Regions from separate parts of the Inquilinus sp. OTU3971 genome, predicted to be linked through region 2. Evidence: riboswitches for the same ligand, from Rfam matches in the RefSeq annotation. Region 2 holds a riboswitch; the other holds the start of a gene.
The links. A riboswitch is a leader RNA that binds a small molecule or an ion and turns the genes downstream of it on or off. The one in region 2 is predicted to bind thiamine pyrophosphate.

Region 1: another riboswitch for thiamine pyrophosphate. It lies ahead of thiC (phosphomethylpyrimidine synthase ThiC); the one in region 2 lies ahead of thiE (thiamine phosphate synthase).

What each region holds. Positions count from the first base shown of each region.
Region 1 is NZ_JASATH010000060.1:12,445-19,696, forward strand. It holds gene AAHM41_RS16760 (MarR family winged helix-turn-helix transcriptional regulator) at 1-141, shown strand, start outside; gene AAHM41_RS16765 (hypothetical protein) at 138-1,421, opposite strand; gene AAHM41_RS16770 (phytanoyl-CoA dioxygenase family protein) at 1,464-2,360, opposite strand; gene thiC (phosphomethylpyrimidine synthase ThiC) at 2,516-4,321, opposite strand; TPP riboswitch at 4,387-4,502, opposite strand; gene AAHM41_RS16780 (CHAP domain-containing protein) at 4,675-5,181, shown strand; gene AAHM41_RS16785 (class I SAM-dependent DNA methyltransferase) at 5,275-6,174, shown strand; gene AAHM41_RS16790 (23S rRNA (adenine(2030)-N(6))-methyltransferase RlmJ) at 6,171-6,995, shown strand; gene AAHM41_RS16795 (hypothetical protein) at 7,065-7,252, shown strand, end outside.
Region 2 is NZ_JASATH010000028.1:17,771-25,022, forward strand. It holds gene AAHM41_RS09785 (RNA-binding protein) at 1-1,050, shown strand, start outside; tRNA gene AAHM41_RS09790 (tRNA-Cys) at 1,404-1,543, shown strand; gene AAHM41_RS09795 (RtcB family protein) at 1,942-3,165, shown strand; gene rtcA (RNA 3'-terminal phosphate cyclase) at 3,255-4,277, shown strand; TPP riboswitch at 4,331-4,438, shown strand; gene thiE (thiamine phosphate synthase) at 4,497-5,159, shown strand; gene thiD (bifunctional hydroxymethylpyrimidine kinase/phosphomethylpyrimidine kinase) at 5,156-5,971, shown strand; gene mmsB (multiple monosaccharide ABC transporter permease) at 6,003-7,226, opposite strand; gene mmsA (multiple monosaccharide ABC transporter ATP-binding protein) at 7,223-7,252, opposite strand, start outside.

The DNA of each region.
Region 1 (7,252 bases), on a different contig from region 2:
AAGGGGGCCGAGGTGCTGAACGCCGCCATGCCGCGGGTGCGCGAGGCCGACGCCCAGTTCTTCGGCGCGCTGCAGGAGAGCCAGGGCTTCGTCGAGCAGCTGCGCCGGCTGTGGTCCAGCGGCTCCAAGCGAGAGCCTTAAGCCAGCAGCCAGGCCGGTATCAGGAACACCAGCGGCGCGAACAGCGCGATCCGCATCCGCGGCAGCGCCACACCGTTGCGCTTGAGCAGCGTCAGCTGGATGTGCAGCGCGATGAACAAGGTGGCGGCGAAGACCAGCGCCGCCGTCGACAGAGTCAGGAGCTCGAGCGCCTGCAGCAGCGCCAGGGCCGCGACCATCACCCCGGCGCAGCCGAGCAGCCAGATCGTCGCCTGCTTCGAGATCAGGGCGCGGTTGACCCGCAGCTCGACATGGGCCAGTGACACCCACCAGATCGTCTGCATGCAGACGATGGGCAGCAGCCGCGACATCTCCGACAGATGCGCCCGCCAGCCCGGCAGCAGGTCGGCGCCGAACAGCTCGAAGCCGGCGAGGATCACCGCGGCCCCGGTCATGGTCAGTGCCAGCAGCACCAGGTAGAAGCGGTCGAACCATTCGACCGAGGCCTCGTACAGCATCTTGAAGAAGGCGGTCACGATCAGCTGGTGCACCAGGAAGATCGCCGCCGAGATGCGGAAGCAGACCGCATAGACCGACACCGCCTCGACCGACAGGAAGAAGCCGACCAGGACGCGGGAGCTGTTGACGATGGCGAAATAGACCAGCGAGTTCACCATCATGAAGAAGCCCATCCGCCGGGCGTCGGCATAGGCGGCGAAGAAGCCCGGCCGGATGGTGCGCGCCAGGCCGATCAGGGCGAAGAGGGTGAAGCCGAGCGCCGCGGCGCCGCAGCCGAGCACCACCGGCGCCAGCGGCACCCGCCACAGCGCCAGGAAGACCAGCGCGCCGACGATCAGGAAGACATAGAGCGCCAGGTTGTCGGCCACCAGGATGCCGAAGCGGCGCCCCATGGCGCGGTAGTAGACGCTGGCGGCGACCTGCGCCCCGGCGGCGGCGATGGCGACGCCGGCAAAAACCGGCAGCAGCGGGCCTGCGATCGCCCAGGCGATGGCGGCGCCGCCCAGGCCGATCAGGCCGATCGTGGCGACGACGAAGAACAGCAGGTCGAGGACCCGGTCGTCCTTGCGGATCAGCACGAGCTGCGGGACCGCGCCCGGGATGCCGAGGCTGAGGATCTGCGCCCCGATCACGCCGATGCTGAGCCCCAGCTCGGCCGTGCCGTAGTCCTGGATGCTCATCACCTGCGACAGCAGCAGCGGCCCGAAGAAGGCGGAGCCCTTGCCGAGCGCGAAGGCGAGCAGGAACAGCGCCGCCTGGCCGCCGGCCGCCCTGACCCGGGCGAGGTTCATCGCCAACGCCATGGCCGGGGGCGGCTCATGACGACCCTGGGATCATCATCCGGGTCAGGCCCGGAGGTAGACGCGGTTGACGTGCGGATCGAGCGTCAGGCCCGGCGCCACCCGGCCGGCCTCGACGATCGGGCGCAGCGGGCCGTACAGGATCGGGCCCTGGCAGTAGACCACCTGGAAAATCAGCCGCGCGGAGGTCCGCGCCGGCTGGCCGCGATGGAAGCCGAAGGTGTTCTCCAGGAAGCTGGTCCCGGCAGGCCCCTCGAACCGGACGAAGCGCTCGCGGCCGAAGGCGCCCTCGACCTCGGCGTCGGAATAGCGCCGGATCGGCATCAGCCGATCCTCGCGGTGCGAACCGCGGACATAGATGTGCGGCCCGGCCCCGGCATCGACATCGGTGAGGTAGACGAACAGCTTGATGAAGCGCCAGTCGTCATAGTCGCGATGGAACAGCTCGGCGTGCTGCCCCTCCTCGTCCCCGGCGATCGACCACCAGGCGGCCATGTAGCTGATCGTCGGCCTGCAGCCGAGGGCGGCCTGCACCGCCTCCAGCACCGCCGGGTCGTTGGCGATCGCCAGGGCGTGCGGCGCGTTCACCACCACCTCCGGCCGGAAATGCGCGACATGGGTGCCCTTCGGCGCCTGCTCCGGTGCCTGGAAGGTGCCGTGCTCGGGCTTGTAGGGGTTGAAGGACGGGTGCCCGGCGAAGTGGCGCCGGATCTCCGCGACCCGGTCGGGGGTCATCAGCCAGGGCGTCATGGCGAAGCCTTCGGCGGTCAGGGCCGTGGCGGCGCCCCGGGCCTCCGGCGTGCCGGAGACCGGGCCGCGCCCGACCCGGCCGGCAATCCGGTCGGCCACCCAGTTGCGCCAGGCGACCCGCTGGAACCGGCGCTGCAGCAGGAACCGGGTCATCAGCCCGGCCTTGGCCGCATGGTCGGAAAGGGCTGCCATCGAAATCTCCTCGCGCCGAGCGCCGTCGACGACAGCCCGGGACGGACGCCCGCCCCGGGCCGCCAGCGGTCAAATTCCGCTCCGAGTCCTATACCGGTCGTCTCCGCGCGCACCAAGAATGATTTTCCTCCCGGCCCGCGCGGGCCGCCCGGCGGTCACTCGGCCGCGCGGTAGATCTGGCTGCCGCCGTCGCGGAACCGCGCCGACATCTCCTCCATCCCGGCCTCGGCCGAGGCCCGGATCTCCTGCGTGATCTTCATCGAGCAGAATTTCGGGCCGCACATCGAGCAGAAATGCGCCGTCTTGGCGCCTTCTGCCGGCAGCGTCTCGTCGTGATAGGCGAGCGCCGTGTCGGGGTCGAGCGAGAGGTGGAACTGGTCGCGCCAGCGGAACTCGAAGCGGGCGCGGGACAGGGCGTCGTCGCGTGCCTGCGCCGCCGGGTGCCCCTTGGCCAGGTCGGCGGCATGGGCCGCGATCTTGTAGGTGACGACGCCGGTCTTGACGTCGTCGCGGTCCGGCAGGCCGAGATGCTCCTTCGGCGTGACGTAGCAGAGCATGGCGGTGCCGAACCAGCCGATCATCGCCGCGCCGATGCCGGAGGTGATGTGGTCATAACCCGGCGCGATGTCGGTGGTGAGGGGCCCGAGCGTGTAGAACGGCGCCTCGCCGCAGACCGCCAGCTGCTTGTCCATATTGGCCTTGATCTTGTGCATCGGCACATGGCCGGGGCCCTCGATCATGACCTGGACGTCGTGCTCCCAGGCGATCTTGGTCAGCTCGCCCAGCGTCTCCAGCTCGGCGAACTGGGCCGCGTCATTGGCGTCGGCGATCGAGCCGGGCCGCAGCCCGTCGCCCAGCGAGAAGGCGACGTCATAGGCCCGCATGATCGCGCAGATCTCGCGGAAATGGGTGTAGAGGAAGCTCTCGCGGTGATGCGCCAGGCACCATTTCGCCATGATCGAGCCGCCGCGGCTGACGATGCCGGTGACCCGCTTCGCCGTGAGGGGAATGTAGGGCAGCCGCACCCCGGCATGGATGGTGAAGTAGTCGACCCCCTGCTCCGCCTGCTCGATCAGCGTGTCGCGGAAGATCTCCCAGGTCAGGTCCTCGGCCACGCCGCCGACCTTCTCGAGCGCCTGGTAGATCGGCACGGTGCCGATCGGCACCGGCGAATTGCGCAGGATCCATTCGCGGGTGGTGTGGATGTTGCGGCCGGTCGACAGGTCCATCACCGTGTCGCCGCCCCAGCGGATCGCCCAGACCATCTTCTCGACCTCCTCCGCGATCGAGGAGGTGACGGCCGAGTTGCCGATATTGGCGTTGATCTTGACCAGGAAGTTGCGGCCGATCGCCATCGGCTCGGATTCCGGGTGGTTGATGTTGGACGGGATGATGGCCCGGCCGCGCGCCACCTCGTCGCGCACGAATTCCGGCGTGACATAGTCCGGGATCGCGGCGCCGAAGCTCTCGCCGTCGCGCGCCGCCTGCTCTAGCGTCCGCTCGCGGCCGAGATTCTCGCGGATGGCGACATACTCCATCTCGGGCGTGACGATCCCGGCCCGGGCATAGGCCATCTGCGTCACCGCGGTGCCACCGCGGGCCCTCAAGGGGCGGCGGTCGCCGCGCGGGAACTCGAACAGGTTGGCGGCCTCGCCGGAGCGGCGGCCGTCATCCTCCGGCCGCACCGTCCGGCCGTCATAGGCCTCGACGTCGCCGCGGGCGGCGATCCAGCCGGCCCGCAGCGCGGGCAGGCCGGCGCCGATGTCGATCAGCGCCGCCGGGTCGGTATAGGGGCCGGAGGCGTCATAGACCCGGAGCGGCGGCTCGCCGGATTCCGGCGACAGCACGATCTCGCGCATGGCGACGCGCAGGTCGGGGTTGCGCTCGCCCGCGACATGGACCTTGCGCGACGCCGGCAGCGGGCCGGTGGTGACGGTTGTGGGGATGACGTCCTTGGGCATACACGGCCTCCTCGATCGGACGGATTGAGGGCGTGCCAAAGACGGAAGACTGGAGAAGCGGCTGAGCGCGCATGTGGTTCCATTCCCTACGCCGGCACGACCCGGATCAGGTTCGAAGGGTTCCCACGTCGCAGTTGGTGTGGTGTCTCAGCTCCTTACCGGAGCTCCCCTCGGAACGCCCCGATCAGAGCGCGCGCCGGGATGGGATGTCAAGCGGCAGCTGCCGGACGCCGTGAACCTGGTTTTCCCGGAAGGCCGCCAGCCCTCCGCTCCGTCCCGATCTTGACCGCATTCCTAAAAATATCTACATTCCAACACATTGGGGTGGATTTCTGAGTCATCGGTTGAGAACGATGCTGCGACATGCCTTGGTGCTGTCTGTCGCGCTGGCCCTGGCCGCCTGTGGCGGCGGGCGCGAGATCGTGCGCAACCCGACCGGCGCCGGCGTCGCCCGCTACGTCACCGCCAACGCGCCGGAGGAATGTGTGCCCTATGCCCGGGCCGTCTCCGGCATCCAGATCAAGGGCGATGCCTGGACCTGGTGGGACCAGGCCGACGGCGTCTACGGCAAGGGCGGCGCGCCGCGCTCCGGCGCCGTGCTGGTGCTGGGCCGGTCGGACCGGCTGAGCGCCGGGCACATCTCGGTGGTGGTGTCGGTGCGCAATTCGCGCGAGATCACCGTGTCGCACACCAACTGGGGCAATGACGGGGCGACCCGGCGCCGGATCTACCGTGAGCAGTCGGTGATCGACGTCTCCAGCGGCAACGACTGGACCGCGGTGCGATTCTGGAACCCCGACACCGGCGCCTATGGCGGCGTCTACGAGGCCGACGGCTTCATCTATCCCACCAGTGCCTGAGCTGTCTCGGGTGCCTCTCGACGATCCGGGGGCGCTTCGGCTATAAGCCCGCGCGCGACTGCGGCGCGGCCGTGGCGCATGGGACGCCACAGCATGACCCTTCCCCTCCCCATCCCGGATCCGCGGGCGCGCCGGCGCCTGGAGATCGGCCTCGCCCTGCTCGCCGACGGCCGGCCGGCCGAGGCCGCTGACGCCATCCGCGCCGCCATCGAGATCGCCCCCGGCGACGTCGAGATCCGCTACGCCCTGGGCCAGGCGCTGGAGGCGGCCGGCGGCGATGCCACCGCGGCGTACCGGGCGACGCTGGAGCTGGATCCGGAGGACCGGATGGGCGCCGCGGTGCGGCTGGCGCTGATCGGCGCCGCCCCGGTGCCGGCGCAGCTGCCCGAGGCGCATGTCCGCACCCTGTTCGACCAGTACGCGCCGCGCTTCGAGACGTCGCTGGTCGACGCCCTGCACTATCGCGGGCCGGCGCTGCTGCGCCGTGCCGTCGACCGGCTGGTTCCTGAGGGCAGCTTGGACATCCTCGATCTCGGCTGCGGCACTGGGCTGGCCGGCGCCGCCTTCGCCGACCGCCGCCGCCGGCTGGACGGGATCGACCTGTCGCCCGGCATGATCCTGCAGGCGATGGCGCGGCGGCTGTACGACCGGCTGGAGCCGGGCGAGATCGTCGCCGCCCTGGCGGGCTGGCCGGAGCGTTACGACCTGGTCCTGGCTGCGGATGTCGCGGTCTATATCGGCGATCTGGCGCCGCTCTTCGCCGCCGCGCGGGCCGTGCTGCGGCCGGGCGGCTGGTTCGCCCTGACCGCGGAGTCGCATGACGGGGAAGGCTGGCGCCTGGGCGACCGCCACCGCTACCTGCATTCGCCCGGCTATCTGGCTGCGGTCGCCGCGGCCACCGGCTTCACCGTGACCGAGGTCGAGGCCGCCTGGGCCCGCACCGAGAACGGGACGCCGCTGCCCGGCTGGGTGGCGGTGCTGCGGGCGGCATGAACTACCGCCACGCCTTCCACGCCGGCAACCAGGCCGACGTCCTCAAGCATGTGGTGCTGGTGGCGCTGGTCGAGGCGCTGCGCGGCAAGGACAAGCCGTTCTCCGCCCTCGACCTGCATGCCGGGGTCGGCCGCTACGCCCTGGCCGCCGAGGCCGCCAAGACCGGGGAATACATCGACGGCATCGGCCGGATCGACAGCGCGACCGACGCCCCGGCCGCGGTGGCGCGCTATCTCGAGCTGGTGCGCGGCTTCAACCCCTCCGGCCGGCTCGAGATCTATCCGGGGTCGCCGCGGCTGATCCGGACGCTGATGCGGCCGGAGGACCGGCTGACCCTGGTCGAGCTGCATCCGGAGGATCATGCGAAGCTGCGCGCCGAATTCGCCGGCGATGCCCAGGTCGCGATCCACCGGCGCGATTCCTGGGAGGCGCTGCGCGGCCTGCTGCCGCCGCAGCCGCGGCGCGGCCTGCTGCTGCTCGACCCGTCCTTCGAGCAGCCGGACGAGCTGGCGCGGCTGGCGCGCGGCATCGCCACCGCGCATCGCCGCTGGCCCGAGGGCGTGATCGCCGCCTGGTACCCGATCAAGGACCGGCCGCCGGTCGACGCCATACTGTCGGCGCTGCCGCCCCTGCCCCACGCCTGGGCGGCCGAGCTGACCGTGTTCGACATGCTGTTCCCGGCCCGCCTCAACGGCTCGGGCTTGGTGCTGGTCAACCTGCCCTGGGGGGTGGAGGCGGCGCTGTGCGAGGCCCTGGCCTGGCTGCAGCCGAGACTGGCCCGCCAGGGTGGCGCCTGGCGGCTGGAGCCGCTGCCGGGCTGAGCGGAATCCGGCTCGCCGCCGGGGCGCCGCCGCGTTAGGCTTCCTCCATTGCCAGGGGGAGATTTCACGATGCGATTGTTCGGGCTGGCCGTCCTTCTGACGGCCCTTTCGGCCTGCGCCGCCCAGGCGCCGCGGCCTTCCACATCACAAACAGGCACACCGCCCTTCCAGGCGATCGCACCCGCGGGCTACTGCCTGTCGGATGAGTCCGACCCACTCGCCCTGGCCTTCATGATCGGGATGTCGAGGAATGCGTC
Region 2 (7,252 bases):
ATCAGGATGGTCCACCCGAAGCCGGCGAACCCGTCGCGCCAGGCGCTGTATGGCTGGCTGATCGGCCGGCCCTACGACGCCGCGGCGCTGCCGGAGGTGGTGCGGGCCTTCGAGGCCTTCAAGCGGGATCCGTCGGCGCCGGTGCCGGACGTGCCCTTCCAGATGCTGACGGCGCTGCCGCTGACGCGGGAGCACTGGGCGGCGATCGGGGAGAAGGCCGGCTGGCACATGCTGCGGATGAACCTGAACACCTTCGCGCGCCACGGCGTGTTCGAGGTGGACGGGTTCGCCGAGCGGGTGGCGGCAAGGCTGCGCGACCCGGAGGCGATCCGGCGCGCCCGGGTGTTCCCGTACCAGCTGATGGCGGCCTACGCCATGACTGGCACGGGGGTGCCGACGGTGGTGCGTGAGGCGCTGCAGGACGCGATGGAAGTCGCGGTCGGCAACGTCCCGACGCTGGCCGGCCGGGTGGTGATCTGCCCCGACGTGTCGGGGTCGATGAGCTCCCCGGTCACCGGCCACCGCGCCGGCGGAACGACTTCGGTGCGCTGCATCGACGTCGCCGCGCTGGTGGCGGCGGCGGTGCTGCGGGCCAACCGGTCGGCCCGGGTCATGCCATTCGAGCGGGATGTGGTCGAGATCGACCTCAACCCGCGCGATGCGGTGATGACCAACGCGCGGAAGCTGGCCGCCATCGGTGGTGGCGGCACCAACTGCTCGGCCCCGGTCGAGCGGCTGGTGGCGGAGCGCGCAGCGGTCGACCTCGTCGTCTTCGTCTCGGACAACCAGTCCTGGGTCGATGCGGCGAAGCACCCGCACCAGGGCACCGGGCTGATGCAGGCCTGGGCCCGGCTGAAGGAGCGCAATCCCGAGGCCAGGCTGGTCTGCATCGACATCCAGCCCTATGCCACGACGCAGGCGCAGGAGCGGGCGGACATCCTCAACGTCGGGGGCTTCTCCGACGCGGTGTTCGACGCGATCGCCGCCTTCGCCGAGGCCGGGACGGGCACGGAGCGCTGGGTCGACGAGATCGAGCGGATCGTGCTCTGACGGATCGGGGCCGGACGTCCAGAAGACCGGGCGCCCGGCTCCGGCCGGGAGGAATGCCGTCGGGACTACATGCAGGACCCCGCAGGCGGGCCGGGCAACCGGCTGCGCTCGGGGCACCGCTTCGGCGGGTTGTCCCGGCACCCCTCGTCCTCCTGGTTGGAACCATGGCGAATGCCGTGCGGGAGTACATCCACCCCAGAGCGTGGCGTGCCGGAAACACGCCTCCGACCCCGTGTCGGAAGCTCGCCTCCCGCACCACCTCGTCGCCATGGCCAACCGTGTTTCGTGACGAATGCCGGCGGAATTCCATCTGTCGCAAGTTCGAATCCTGCCGGGTCCACCACCTCACTGCGGGCCCGTAGCTCAGAGGGTAGAGCAATGGTTTCGCCATCCCTCGTCGTCACAGCCTCGCGCGGCGAATGCCTGCGGGAGTCCATTGGTCAGAGCACCTGCCGCAAGGCAGGTGGCGGCGGTTCGACTCCGCCCCGGGCCGCGAGGTCCGGTAGCTCAGGAAACGCTCTCGCGAACCCTCGTCGCCGCCCCCATACAACCGTTTGAAAGGACCACAGATCGCAGCGAATGCCGGCCGGGATTCCATCGGGTAGCGGCGCAAGCCGTGAGGTTCAAGTCCTCGCCCGCATAGCGGTTCGCCGCGGCGCGGGAGATCCCGCCATCCCTTGTCGCTGCACCCGAACGCATGGCGAATGCCGATGGAACTCCATGGATTCTTAATCCCCTAGCCGCGGGTTCGAATCCCGCCGGGCCTATCCCTCACGGGACCGGCCCGTAGCTCAGCGGTAGAGCAGGAGCCCGCCCGGGCCTCGGTCCGGGCGGGCACGCGTTTCATCACCCTCGTCGCCATGCGGCCTTCTGGACTTAAGGACACGCATCATGGACCGGACTTACGACCTCCTCACCGAAAGCTTCGCCCCGGCGCGCGGCACGCGCGCCAAGCCGGTCAAGATGTGGACCCGCGGCGTGCCCGTGGACGACGGCTCGCGCCAGCAGCTGCTGAACACCGCGACCCTGCCGTTCATCCACAAGCATGTCGCGGCGATGCCGGACGTGCATTACGGCAAGGGCGCGACCATCGGGTCGGTCATCCCGACGCGCGGGGCGATCATCCCGGCGGCGGTCGGCGTCGACATCGGCTGCGGCATGTGCGCGGTGCGCACGACCCTGACCAGCCACCAGCTGCCGGACAGCCTGTCCGGGCTGCGCTCGGCGCTCGAGGCGGTGATCCCGGTCGGGATGGCCGATCACGGGCAGGACGTGCCGCGCGCGGCGGAGAACGCCTGGTACTCGTCGTTCAAGCAGCGCTACGACGCGCTGCAGCACAAGTACCCGGCGATCTCCACCCGGCATTCGCCAGCGCGGCAGATCGGCACGCTGGGCGGCGGCAATCACTTCATCGAGGTCTGCCTGGACCAGGACGACCGCGTGTGGGTGATGCTGCATTCCGGCTCGCGCGGGGTCGGCAACCGCATCGGCAGCTTCTTCATCGCCGCGGCGCGCCGGGAGATGGAGCGGCTGTTCATCCACCTGCCGGACCGGGACCTGGCCTATCTGGCCGAGGGCTCGGCACTGTTCGACGACTACATGGACGCGGTCGGCTGGGCGCAGGACTACGCCCGGGCCAACCGGGACGTGATGCTGAAGCAGGCGCTGGCGGCGATGGCCGCCGCCTTCACCGAATTCGGCGTCACCGACGAGGCGATCAACTGCCATCACAACTACGTGGAGCGGGAGCATCACTTCGGCGAGAACGTCTGGGTCACCCGCAAGGGCGCCGTGCGCGCCCGCGAGGGGGACCTGGGCATCATCCCGGGATCGATGGGGGCGCGATCCTTCATCGTCCGCGGCAAGGGCAACCCCGACAGCTTCTGCTCCTGCTCCCACGGGGCCGGGCGGGTGATGTCGCGGACCGAGGCGAAACGGCGGTTCACGGTCGCCGACCATGAAGCGGCCACCGCGGGGATCGAATGCCGGAAGGACGAGGGCGTCATCGACGAGACGCCCAAGGCCTACAAGGACATCGACGCCGTGATGGCCGCCCAGTCCGATCTGGTGGAGGTCGTGCACACGCTGCGCCAGATCGTCTGCGTCAAGGGATAGCGAACGCCACGGGCAGCGGTCCGGGCAGCCGGACCGCTGCCTGCCGTTGCTCGTGGTCGACCGACAAGAACGATAAGAAAGAACCGACCATGATCACGATCGACGGATCCGAGGGCGAGGGCGGGGGGCAGATCCTGCGCTCGGCCCTGACCCTGTCCCTGGCGACCGGCACCCCGTTTCGGATCGAGAGGATCCGCGCGGGGCGCGCCAAGCCGGGGCTGCTGCGCCAGCATTTGACCGCGGTGAAGGCGGCGGCCGAGATCGGCCGGGCCGCGGTGACGGGGGCCGAGCTGGGCTCGACCGCGCTCGGCTTCGCGCCGGGCACGGTCGCGGCCGGCGAATATGATTTCGCCATCGGTTCGGCCGGGTCGACCCTGCTGGTGCTGCAGACCGTGCTGCTGCCGCTGGCCCTGGCGAACGCGCCGTCGCGGCTGCGGCTGCAGGGCGGCACCCATGCCATGGGCGCGCCGAGCTTTGATTTCGCCGACCGCGCCTTCCTGCCGCTGCTGCACCGCATGGGCTTCCATGCCCAGGCGGTGCTGCGCCGGCACGGCTTCTATCCGGCGGGCGGCGGCGTGGTCGAGGTCGAGGTGATGCCGCGCGGCCAGCCGGCGCCGCTGGTGCTGGAGCGGCGCGGCGCCCTGGTGTCGCAGCAGGTGGATGCGGTGGTCACCCATCTGCCGCTGCATATCGCGGCGCGGGAGACGGCGACCGTCGCCAAGGCCCTGCGCTGGCGGGACGAGGCGCTGGCCCCGGTCCGCGCCGTCGCCGCGGAGGGGCCGGGCAACTGCCTGACCGTGACGGTGGCGCATGAGCACGCGACCGAGGTCTTCACCGGTCACGGCCAGCCCGGCCTGCCGGCGGAGGATGTCGCCGCCGCGACGGCAAAGGCGGTGCGGCAGTATCTCGCCAGCCGCGCCCCGGTCGGGCCGCATCTGGCGGACCAGCTGCTGCTGCCGATGGCGCTGGGCGCGGGCGGCCGGTTCGTCACGGTGCCGCCGACGCCGCACACCCGCACCAACATCGCGGTGATCGAGGCCTTCCTCGGCGCCCGGATCGTGGTGACCCGCCACACCGGCCGCAGCGTGCTGGTCACGGTGCCGGCGCGGTGAGCGCGAGGCCGGTGCGCTTGACACCGGCCTTCCCGGCTTGCGAGCCTGTACCCGGAAGTGACACGGGGTGCCCGCCGAAGTTCGATCCGGGGGGCTGAGATCATACCCGTCGAACCTGATCTGGGTCATGCCAGCGAAGGGAGCCGTCACGCGATGCCCATCGGGCCCCGATCCCCAGGATCGATCGCCGACTGCTCCCTCCACTGGAGGAGGAGCGGAATGGCTGTTGCGGCACCGGAATCGAGGCGGCGCTTCGACCTGTCGGTCTATCTCGTCACCGACACGCGGCTGAGCGGTCCGCGCGGCGTTGCCGCCGTGGCCGCGGCGGCGGCGCAAGGTGGCGTCACCATGGTGCAGTTGCGCGACCCCGACGCCACGACGCGCGGGCTGATCGCCGCGGCCGGGGCGCTGCAGGCGGTGCTGGCGCCGCACGGCGTGCCCCTGGTGATCAACGACCGGGTCGACGTGGCCCTGGCGGTCGGCGCCGACGGCGTCCATCTCGGCGACCGCGACATGCCGGCGGCGACGGCGCGGCGCCTGCTGGGCCCTGGCCGCATCGTCGGCGTCACCGTGCATGACGCGGCCGAGGCGCGGGCGGTCGACACCGGCGTCGCCGACTACGCCGGCATCGGCCCGGTCTTCGCCACCACCACCAAGGCCGAAGCCCGGCCGGCGATCGGGGTCGAGGGCTTCCGGGCGCTGCGCCGGCTGCTGCCGCTGCCCGCCGTCGGCATCGGCGGCCTCGACGCGGCCCGGACCGCCGAGGTGATCGCGGCCGGGGCGGACGGCGTCGCCGTGGTGTCGGCGATCTGCGCCGCGCCCGACCCGGAGGCGGCGGCCCGGGCGATCGCCGCTGCGGTGACGGAGGGGCGGACGCGATGATCCCGCCCCGCACCATCCCCAACGTCCTGACCATCGCCGGCACCGACCCCTCGGGCGGCGCCGGCATCCAGGCCGATCTGAAGACCTTCTCCGCCCTCGGCGCCTATGGCTGCGCGGTGATCACCGCCCTGGTCGCCCAGAACACCCGTGGGGTGCAGGCGGTGGAGCTGGTGTCGCCGGCCTTCGTCGCCAAGCAGATCGACTGCCTGCTGGCCGATGTCCGGATCGATGCGGTCAAGATCGGCATGCTGGCGACCGGCGAGATCGTGCGCGTGGTGGCCGACGCGCTGCGCCGGCACGGGCTGACCCGGGTGGTGGTCGACCCGGTGATGGTGGCGAAGAGCGGCGACCGGCTGCTGGATCCCGACGCCGTGGCGGCGCTGCGCGAGGAACTGCTGCCGCTGGCCACTGTGGTTACCCCGAACCTGCCCGAGGCCGCCGACCTGCTGGGCCGCACGCCGGCCGAGCACCGGGACGAGATGCCGGAGATCGCCGCGGCGTTGCTCGATCTCGGTCCCCGGGCCGTGCTGTTGAAGGGCGGCCATCTGGCGGAGGCGGAGAGCCCGGACCTGCTGCTCATGGCGGCGGGGTCGCTGACCCTGGCAGCGCCGCGGATCGCCACCCGCAACACCCACGGCACCGGCTGCACCCTGTCCTCCGCCATCGCGGCCTTGTTGCCGCAGCGGCCGGACCTGGAGACGGCGGTGCGCGAGGCGAAGACCTACCTGACCGGGGCGCTGGCCGCGGCCGACCGCCTGTCCGTCGGCGGCGGCCACGGGCCGCTGCACCATTTCCATGCATGGTGGGGGTGACCGAGCCGGCCACCCCCGCTGCTGCGGCCGCTCAGCCGACCTTGTTCTTGTTGTAGACGTCGAAGGCGACGGCGGCGAGCAGCACCAGGCCCTTGATCACCATCTGCAGGTCGATGCCGAGGCCGAGGATCGACATGCCGTTGTTCATCACGCCCATGATGAAGGCGCCGATCACCACGCCGGTGATCTTGCCGACGCCGCCCGAGGCCGAGGCGCCGCCGATGAAGCAGGCGGCGATGGCGTCGAGCTCGTACTGGTTGCCGGCCTGCGGCGTCGCCGAGGTCAGGCGCGCCGTGGTGATCAGCCCGGCCAGCGCCGCCAGCACCCCCATGTTGACGAAGGTCAGGAACACCAGCTTCTCGGTGTCGATGCCGGACAGCTTGGCCGCCTTCTCGTTGCCGCCGACGGCGTAGATGCGGCGGCCCAGCGTGGTGCGGGTGGTGACGAAGGCGTAGAGCACGACCAGCACGCCCATCAGGATCAGGATGTTGGGCAAGCCGTTATAGGTGGCCAGCAGATAGCCGAGCCCGGCCAGCGCCACCACCGTGGCCACGTTCTTGATCACGAAGAACAGCAGCGGCTCCTGCTCGACCCCGTGCTGGATCTCGTTGCGCCGCTTCTGGACGTTGAACCACACCAGGATCAGCGGCACGGCCAGGCTGATCAGCAGCGTGGTGATCCAGACCTTGCCGTTGCCGGTGAACAGCTCCGGCAGCGACCCGAACGGCTCGAAGATGAAGCCCGAGGACATCTTCTGGAAGTCGACCGGCACCGGACCGGCGCGCTCGCCGTTCAGCACCATGATGCAGAGGCCGCGGAAGGCCAGCATTCCCGCCAGGGTGACGATGAAGGACGGGATCTTGCGGTAGGCGATGAAATAGCCCTGGGCCGCCCCGATCACCGCGCCCAGCACCAGGCAGGCGATGGCCGCGAGCCAGGGGTTGATGCCCTGCCATACCATCAGCGCGCCGCCGACCGCGCCGACGAAGCCCGCCACCGACCCGACCGACAGGTCGATATGGCCGCTGACGATCACCAGCAGCATGCCGAAGGCCAGCACGATGACGTAGGCGTTCTGCTGGATCAGGTTGCTGAGGTTCAGCGGCGTGAACAGCCGGCCGTCGGTCGCGATCTGGAAGATGATCATGATCGCGACCAGCGAGAGCAGCATCGCGTATTCGCGGATGTTGTTCTTCAGGAACTCGCCGATCCGGGTGTTCGCGCGCTCCTGCAGAGCGGTGGTTTCGGTGGTCATTGCCTGGCCTCCCTAGGCCCAATCTC